Linked DNA regions of Bradyrhizobium sp. WD16. The protein of the gene in region 1 interacts with the protein of each later gene in a pairwise test. Links are inferred from orthologs where the notes say so. Each region holds a gene or a part of one and is shown on either strand. Other genes may lie near its edges.

Region 1 (3,434 bases):
GAAGCGATGACCCTCGCCGACATGCTGGTGGTGATGAATGCCGGCCAGGTCGAGCAGATCGGACCGCCGCTCGAGGTCTACCGCACCCCGGCCACCACCTTTGTCGCCGCCTTCATCGGCGCACCGCCGATGAATCTGTCACCGCTGTCGGGCGCCGAGGCCGCGGCGCTGGCGCCGGAGGCGCCCGCCGGGGCAATCCTCGGCATCCGCCCGGAGGACCTCGTCGTCACCACCGGCGCGGCACCGCAGGGCGGCGTGGCGCTCGACCTCACGGTGGATGCCATCGAGCCGGTCGGGGCGGAAACGTTCGTCTATGCCCGGCGCGGCACCGGCCAGGGTAACGACGGGGCGATCCGGGCGGATATCGATTCCGATATCGTGGTCCGCCTGCCGGGCCAGACCGCGCCGCCGCCGGGCGCGCCGCTGCGGGTCGCGGCGCTCAGGGAGAAACTTCACCTGTTCAGCCCGGACGGCCGCCGGCGGATCGATATCCGCCCGTGATTTCAATCCGGTGGAGGCGATCCGCCGGTTCTTGAACGCTATTCCGCAATGCACATATGATGGGAGCCGGTCGGCGGTTGCTGGCCGGAAGGGGTGCCATCCTGGGCCCCGTCAAAGTCGCTTCGAGAGGACTTTGTGTAATGTCTCGTGTTCCTTCGTTGTCCAGTCCGTTTCTGTTGGGATTCGACGAGATCGAGCGTGCGCTCGACCGCGTCGTCAAAGGTGCCGACGGCTACCCCCCCTACAACATCGAGCGCCTCGAACGTACCGATGGCCAGCCCGAGCGGCTGCGCATCACGCTCGCGGTGGCGGGCTTTACCCGCGACCAACTCGATGTGACCGTGGAGGAAAAGCAGCTCGTCATCCGCGGCCGCCAGCAGGACGACAAGACCCGGCAGTTCATCCATCGCGGTATCGCCGCGCGCCTGTTCCAGCGCACCTTCGTGCTGGCGGACGGGATGCAGGTGCTGAATGCGGATCTGAAGAACGGGCTGTTGTCCATCGACCTCGCCAGGCCGGAGTCTGAACGGGTCGTTAAGACAATAGCTATCAATGAACACGAATAATCTAGGAACCACAGCGGACTCGACCGCTTGTACTCTTGAGGAGTCGAGACCATGACCGAAGTCACTGTCATCCACCCCGACCAGCCCGTCTCACAGGAAGCGCTCGCCGCCATGGGTGAAGGTCATATCGCCTATGTGAAGCAGATCCGCTCCGAGGACGTCCCGCATCTGTTTCCGCAGGCGCCGCAGCTCGCGCCCGGGCTGAAGCTCTTCACCCTGCACGCCGCCGACGGCACGCCGATCATGCTGACCGACAGCCGCGAAGCCGCCGTCGCCAACGCCTGGAGCAACGAGCTCGAGGCGGTCAGCGTGCACTGAAGGTCTCTCGACGCCGCATGTTGCGTCGGCGCACGGGCGCCGACGCGCGCCGCCCTGAATGAGCACGCCCGAGCAGGCGGAGCGAAGTTCGGCGAGGCGCTCTCGAGCCATGAGGCCCGACCGTCTTCAACCCGGACTTTCAGAAAATCACACTTTCAGATTGACGAGAAGTCACGCCGCCGAGGCCGGCGGCAGCGCCAGCACCGAATAGAGCGCCTGGGCATCGGACGAAGCGCGCAACTTCTTGGCGACGTCCTGGTCGCGCAACAGTCGCGCGATACGCGCGAGCGCCTTGAGATGATCGGCTCCGGCGCCCTCGGGCGCGAGCAGCAGAAACATCAGGTCCACCGGCTGGCCGTCCATGGCCTCGAAATCGATCGGACGATCGAGCCGGGCGAACAGGCCGAACAGCTTCTCGAGCTTGGGGAGCTTGCCGTGGGGAATGGCGACGCCGTAACCCACCGCCGTGGTCCCGAGCTTCTCCCGCTGCAGCAGCACCTCGAAGACGGCGCGTTCGTTCTGGCCGGTAAGCGCGGCAGCGCGCGCTGCGAGCTCCTGCAGCGCCTGCTTTTTGCTGTTGACCTTCAACGCCGGGATAATCGCCTCGGGCGCGACCAGATCGGTAATCATCATGGGACGTTCCGAGGATCTCAGCGGGTAAGCTAGACTAGAGCGATGATCGCGCAGAGGCCAGCGACTTGCGACGTTAACGGTTCAGGTCGGCGGCACGGCGCCCGATCTCACCGGTGGGTGGCCTCGCGTCGAGCCGTCCGGTCCTGAAGGCGCCGGACCATAGGGACGGCCCGGCAAGGCGTCAATGCCGATCATGGCGCGCCGGTCCGGAACTCACTATCCGTTTTACTGCCCGTTTCGCAGCCCGCCGGTTCGCTCCTGGATGGCGACGAACGGCGTCGAACTGGCGCGGTTCTCGGCCCGTTCACGCCTTGCCGCCGTCGAGCACCGGCGGATCGATCCACCCGACATTGCCGTCGGCGCGGCGATAGATCACGTTGACGCGTCCCGTCGAACCGTGCCGGAACACGATCACCGGCGCGCCGGTGAAGTCCAGTTCCAGCACCGCCTCACTCACCGACATCGATTTCAGCGCCGTGGTCGATTCAGCGATGATCACCGGATTGAAGGCCAGGACCTCGCCTTCATTTTCCCCGCCGGGAGCTTCGATGACGTAGCTCGGCACGTCGAGCTCGACGGCCGCAGCGGCGGCATGAGCCTTGCGCGCAGAACGATCCTTGAGGCGGCTCTTGTAGCGCCGCAGCCGCTTCTCGATCTGGGACAGCGCCTGGTCGGCGCTCACATAGGCGTCGGACGCGGTCGATTCCGCCTCCAGCGTCACCCCCGAATCGAGGTGCAGGGCGCAATCGGTGCGGAAACCGAAACCGTCCTTGGACAGTGTGACGTGGCCGGAATAATTGCCGTCGAAATATTTCCGCAGAACTTCTTCGGTGCGATCACTGACCCGTCCCCGCAGGGCTTCCCCGACACTGATGCTCTTGCCCGAGACTCTGATGGTCATGCCGTGCCTCGCATTTCGTTTCCTCGCCCAGCGCGGTGGATCTGACGCTCGTATCAGCAGTGCCCGCTTTCCGAAGTTCGTACATCGGTACCGCATCTTCTCCGACGAACTTCGGACTGACGAACTTCTGAGACAGGGTAGGAGCCAGCATTCAAGCTCAGTGAGGCGGCGTCAAGCGGGGATCAGGCCGTTGCGATGTCACGCCGCGGCATCGCCGCGCCGGCAGAAATCAGCGCCTGCTTCTCGCGGCGGCGCTGCACCGACGATGGGATCCGCAGCGCCTCGCGATATTTCGCAACCGTACGCCGCGCGATGTCGACGCCCTCGGAACGAAGCTGTTCCACTATACCGTCGTCGGAGAGAACCGCCGCGGGGCTTTCGGCGTCGATCAGCAGCTTGATGCGATGCCGCACCGCTTCCGCCGAATGAGCTTCGCCGCCGTCCGCCGCGGCAATCGAAGCGGTGAAGAAATACTTCAGTTCGAAGATACCGCGATTGGTCGCCATGTATTTGTT
Region 2 (3,766 bases), 4.0 Mb from region 1 along the record:
CGCAGGAGGTCGTATTCCTTGGGGGATAGCTTGATCTCGGCGTCGCCGCGCTTGACGATGCGCCGCACCAGATCCACCGACAGGTCGCCGACCCGGAAGAGGGGCCGCTCGCCATGGCTCTGAAGCTGGTGACGCAGGGCGGCGCGCAGCCGCGCCAGCAGTTCGTCCATGCCGAACGGCTTGGTGACGTAGTCGTCGGCGCCGTAGTCGAGCGCCTGGACCTTGCCGGCCTCGTCGCCGCGGCTCGACAGCACGACGACCGGCACGCTGTCGTTGCGCGCGCGGATCATCCGCAGCAGCTCGTGCCCCTGGATGTCGGGCAGGCCGAGATCGAGGATGATGAGGTCCGGCTTCTGCTCGAGGCACTCCAGCCCGGCCTTGCCGTTGCCCGCCTCGATGACGCGGTAGCCCTGGCTGCCGAGGCCCATGCGCAGCAGTTTGCGGATGGGCGGCTCGTCGTCGATCACCAGAACCTGCAGGGGCGCTGCGCTCATGCCGCCGTATCCATTTGACGCTGTTGGGCCGGGACCGGCAGCCGGATGGTGAAGACGGCGCCGGAGCGGTCGGTCCGGTTGGCCGCCGTGATCGTCCCCTGCATCGCTTCGATGAATCCGCGGGAGATGGCAAGCCCGAGCCCGGTACCGGCGCGGACGTGGTCGGTCTTCCGCACCCGGTAGAACTTCTCGAAGATCTGCTCGAGGTCGCCGGGCGGGATGCCGTGGCCCTCGTCGGCGACCTGCAGCATCACTGATCCTGCGTCGCGGAAGCTCTGGATGGTGACGGTGCTGCCCTCCGGGGAGTATTTGGCGGCGTTGTCGAGCAGATTGAAGATCACCTGCTCGAACAGCACTGCGTCGACCGCGACCATGGGAAGGTCCGCCGCCAGCTTCAGCTCGATCTTGTGGCGCGCCAGGATCCGGCCGGCGCGGCGCAGCGCCGTACTGACGATCTCGTGCATGTCGTGGGGCGCGGCGTTGGGCGTCACCGCGCCGGATTCCAGCTTGGTCATGTCGAGCAGGTTGGCGATGAAGCGGTTGAGCCGCTCGGCCTCGTCGATGATGGTGCCGAGCAGGTCGGCGCGCTCGGCGGGGCCGAGCTTGTCGCCGAGGTCGCGCAGCGCGCCGGCCGAGCCGAGCACCGCGGACAGCGGCGTCTTGAGGTCGTGCGAGATCGAGGTCAGAAGCGCGCTGCGCAGGCGATCGGCCTCGATGGCGCGCTTGACCTGGTCGATGTCCTCGACGAGGCGAACGCGCTCGATGGCGAGCGCCCCCTGGTCGATCAGGGCGTCGAGCAGGCGGCGCTCGTCCGGCGTGAGCAGGGCGCCGGGGCGGTCGCTGTCGATGCCGACGACGCCGATGGCGCCGCGGCCGGTGCGCATCGGCAGGAACAGGCGCTTGGCGCCGGGCAGCGTGTCGGAGCTGCGGCCGGCGGGACGGTCGTTCTGCCAGGCCCATTTCGCCGCGGCGAGATCGGCCTCGTCGAGGGCGTCCTCGGGCGGATAGCCGGCCTTGACGGCGATCGAGCCGTCCTCCTCGAGCAGCAGCACGACGCGCACCCGCAGCATCAAGGCGATCTGGTAGGCGGTCGCCCACAGCACGTCGTCGAGGGTGCCGACGCCGGCAAGCTTGCGGCTGAACGAATAGAGGGACTCGGTGTTGCGCGCCCGCATCGCGGCGGCGACGGCCTGGGTGCGGACCCTGGCCGCGACATTGGAGACGAACACCGCGATCACCGTGAAGAAGATGAAGGCCGCGATATTGCGCGGGTCGGCGATCGTGAAGGTGTAGAGCGGCTCCATGAAGAAGAAATTGTAGGCCAGCGACGCGGCCACGGTGGCCAGCAGCGACGGCAACAGTCCCAGGCTGACGGCGACGGCCACGATCGCGGTCAGGAACACCAGGTCGACATTCTCGATGCCGAACCACGGCCAGATGGCCTCGCCGAAGCCGAGCGCCGCGGCGACCCCGGCAAGCGCATAGGCATAGGGCCTGAGGTCGAAGGCGCCCTGGCTCTGCGCCGGCTTGATCGCCCGCCGCGCCGGCGGCTCCTCCAGCGCGTCCTCGCCGGCGATGACGTGGACGCTGATGTCGTCGGCGCGGCGGACCAGGTCGTGGACAACCGAGCCGTAGATGATCTCGAACAGGCGCGAGCGCGACGACTTGCCCACCACGATCTGGGTGATGTTGTTGGCCCGGGCATAGCTGATCACGTCGTCGGCGATGCGCCGGCCGCCGCCCGGGATCGAGACGGCTTCCGCGCCCAGGGACTGGGCGAGCCGCAGCGTGTCGGCGAGCCGGTCGCGCTGCTCCTCGCTGAATTGAAGATTGCGCGAGGTCTCGACCGAAAGAGCGGTGAACTGCGCGTGGAGGCGGTCGGCGAGGCGCTTGGCGTAGCGCACCAGCCCCTGCGCCACCGGATCCTCGTTGATGCACACCAGGATCCGCTCGCCCGCCGCCCATGCGCCGTGCATGGCGCGGGCCTGGAGCTGGTCGAGCAGTTGTTCGTCGACGCGCTCGGCGGTGCGCCGCAGGGCGAGTTCGCGCAGCGCCGTGAGATTGGCGCTGGAGAAGAAATGCTCGAGGGCGCGTTCGGCCTGCCTGGGGACGTAGACCTTGCCGTCCTTGAGGCGCTGGATCAGGTCGTCCGGCGTGATATCGACGAGTTCGACGGCTTCGGCGCGGTTGAAGATCGAATCGGGCACGGTCTCGCGCACCCGCACATGGGTGATCTGCGCCACCACATCGTTGAGGCTCTCGATGTGCTGGATGTTGACGGTGGTGTAGACATCGATGCCGCGATCGAGCAGTTCCTCGACGTCGAGATAGCGCTTGGGATGGCGGGAGCCTGGCGCATTGGTGTGGGCGAGCTCGTCGACCACCGCGATCTTCGGGCCTCGCGCCACGATGGCGTCGAGGTCCATTTCCTCGAGGCGCTGGCCGCGGTAGTCGATCGGGCGGCGCGCAATGACCTCGAGGCCTTCGAGCAGCGCCTCGGTCTCCTTGCGGCCGTGGGTCTCGACGACGCCGACGACGAGATCGGCGCCGTCGCGCCGGCGGGCGCGCGCCTGCTGCAGCATCTCATAGGTCTTGCCGACGCCGGGGGCGGCGCCGACAAAGATCTTCAGCTTGCCCGCAAGGCTGTCTTCGCGCCGGGCGGCTTCCAGCAGCGCCTCCGGCGAAGGTCTGGCCTCAGTATCGCGGTGCCATTCCGCCATCGGATCCGAGTGCCTTTCGCAACCTCACTTCAGCTGATCGAGGGCCAGATTGAGGGCGAGCACGTTGACCCGCGGCTCGCCCAGGAGGCCCAGCCAGCGTCCTTCGATGTGTTGCTGGACCAGCTGTCGAATTCGATCCTCCGACATCTGTCGGGCTTTCGCAACCCGCCCGACCTGGAAGAGGGCGGCTTCGGGCGACAGGTTCGGGTCGAGGCCGCTGCCCGACGTGGTGACGAGGTCGATCGGGACGGCCGCCGACGGATTTTCCGCCTTCAGCTTCTCGACCTCGCCTTTGACCCGCTCGATCAGGGCCTTGTTGGTGGGGCCGAGATTGGAGCCCATGGAGTTCGAGGCGTTGTAGGGCGCATCGACGGTCTTGGCCGAATCATTCGGATCCGGCGCATTGGTGGCCGACGGCCGGCCGTGGAAGTACCTGTCTTGCGCGAAGGCCTGGCCGATCAGCGCCGAGCCGACCACCTGGCCGTGGTGCTCGATCAGGCTGCCCTGCGCCTGGCGGGGGAAGAGGGCCTGGGCGATCCCGGTCATGGCGAG

What was found. Proteins that work in one complex are often made in the same cells at the same time.
Region 2: the proteins of ptsN (region 1) and DB459_RS27050 interact in binary tests that used the Escherichia coli proteins (3 or more experiments, as listed by UniProt). The link is inferred for Bradyrhizobium sp. WD16 from one-to-one orthologs.

What each region holds. Positions count from the first base shown.
Region 1 is NZ_CP028908.1:1,846,669-1,850,102, forward strand. Bases 288-3,182 are described here. They hold ptsN (PTS IIA-like nitrogen regulatory protein PtsN), read right to left. Parts: upstream 2,019-3,182; coding sequence 1,557-2,018; downstream 288-1,556. Other genes in these bases: DB459_RS08520 (sn-glycerol-3-phosphate import ATP-binding protein UgpC), read left to right, coding at 288-501; DB459_RS08525 (Hsp20 family protein), read left to right, coding at 642-1,067; DB459_RS08530 (DUF1150 domain-containing protein), read left to right, coding at 1,119-1,385; hpf (ribosome hibernation-promoting factor, HPF/YfiA family), read right to left, coding at 2,323-2,919; rpoN (RNA polymerase factor sigma-54), read right to left, coding at 3,102-3,182. Also shown: more of DB459_RS08520, read left to right, coding at 1-287; more of rpoN, read right to left, coding at 3,183-3,434. UniProt on the Escherichia coli protein: Seems to have a role in regulating nitrogen assimilation.
Region 2 is NZ_CP028908.1:5,882,300-5,886,065, reverse strand. The notes cover bases 291-3,517. They hold DB459_RS27050 (sensor histidine kinase KdpD), read right to left. Parts: upstream 3,215-3,517; coding sequence 491-3,214; downstream 291-490. Other genes in these bases: DB459_RS27045 (K(+)-transporting ATPase subunit C), read right to left, coding at 3,239-3,517; DB459_RS27055 (response regulator), read right to left, coding at 291-494. In the rest of the region: more of DB459_RS27055, read right to left, coding at 1-290; more of DB459_RS27045, read right to left, coding at 3,518-3,766. UniProt on the Escherichia coli protein: Member of the two-component regulatory system KdpD/KdpE involved in the regulation of the kdp operon. KdpD may function as a membrane-associated protein kinase that phosphorylates KdpE in response to environmental signals.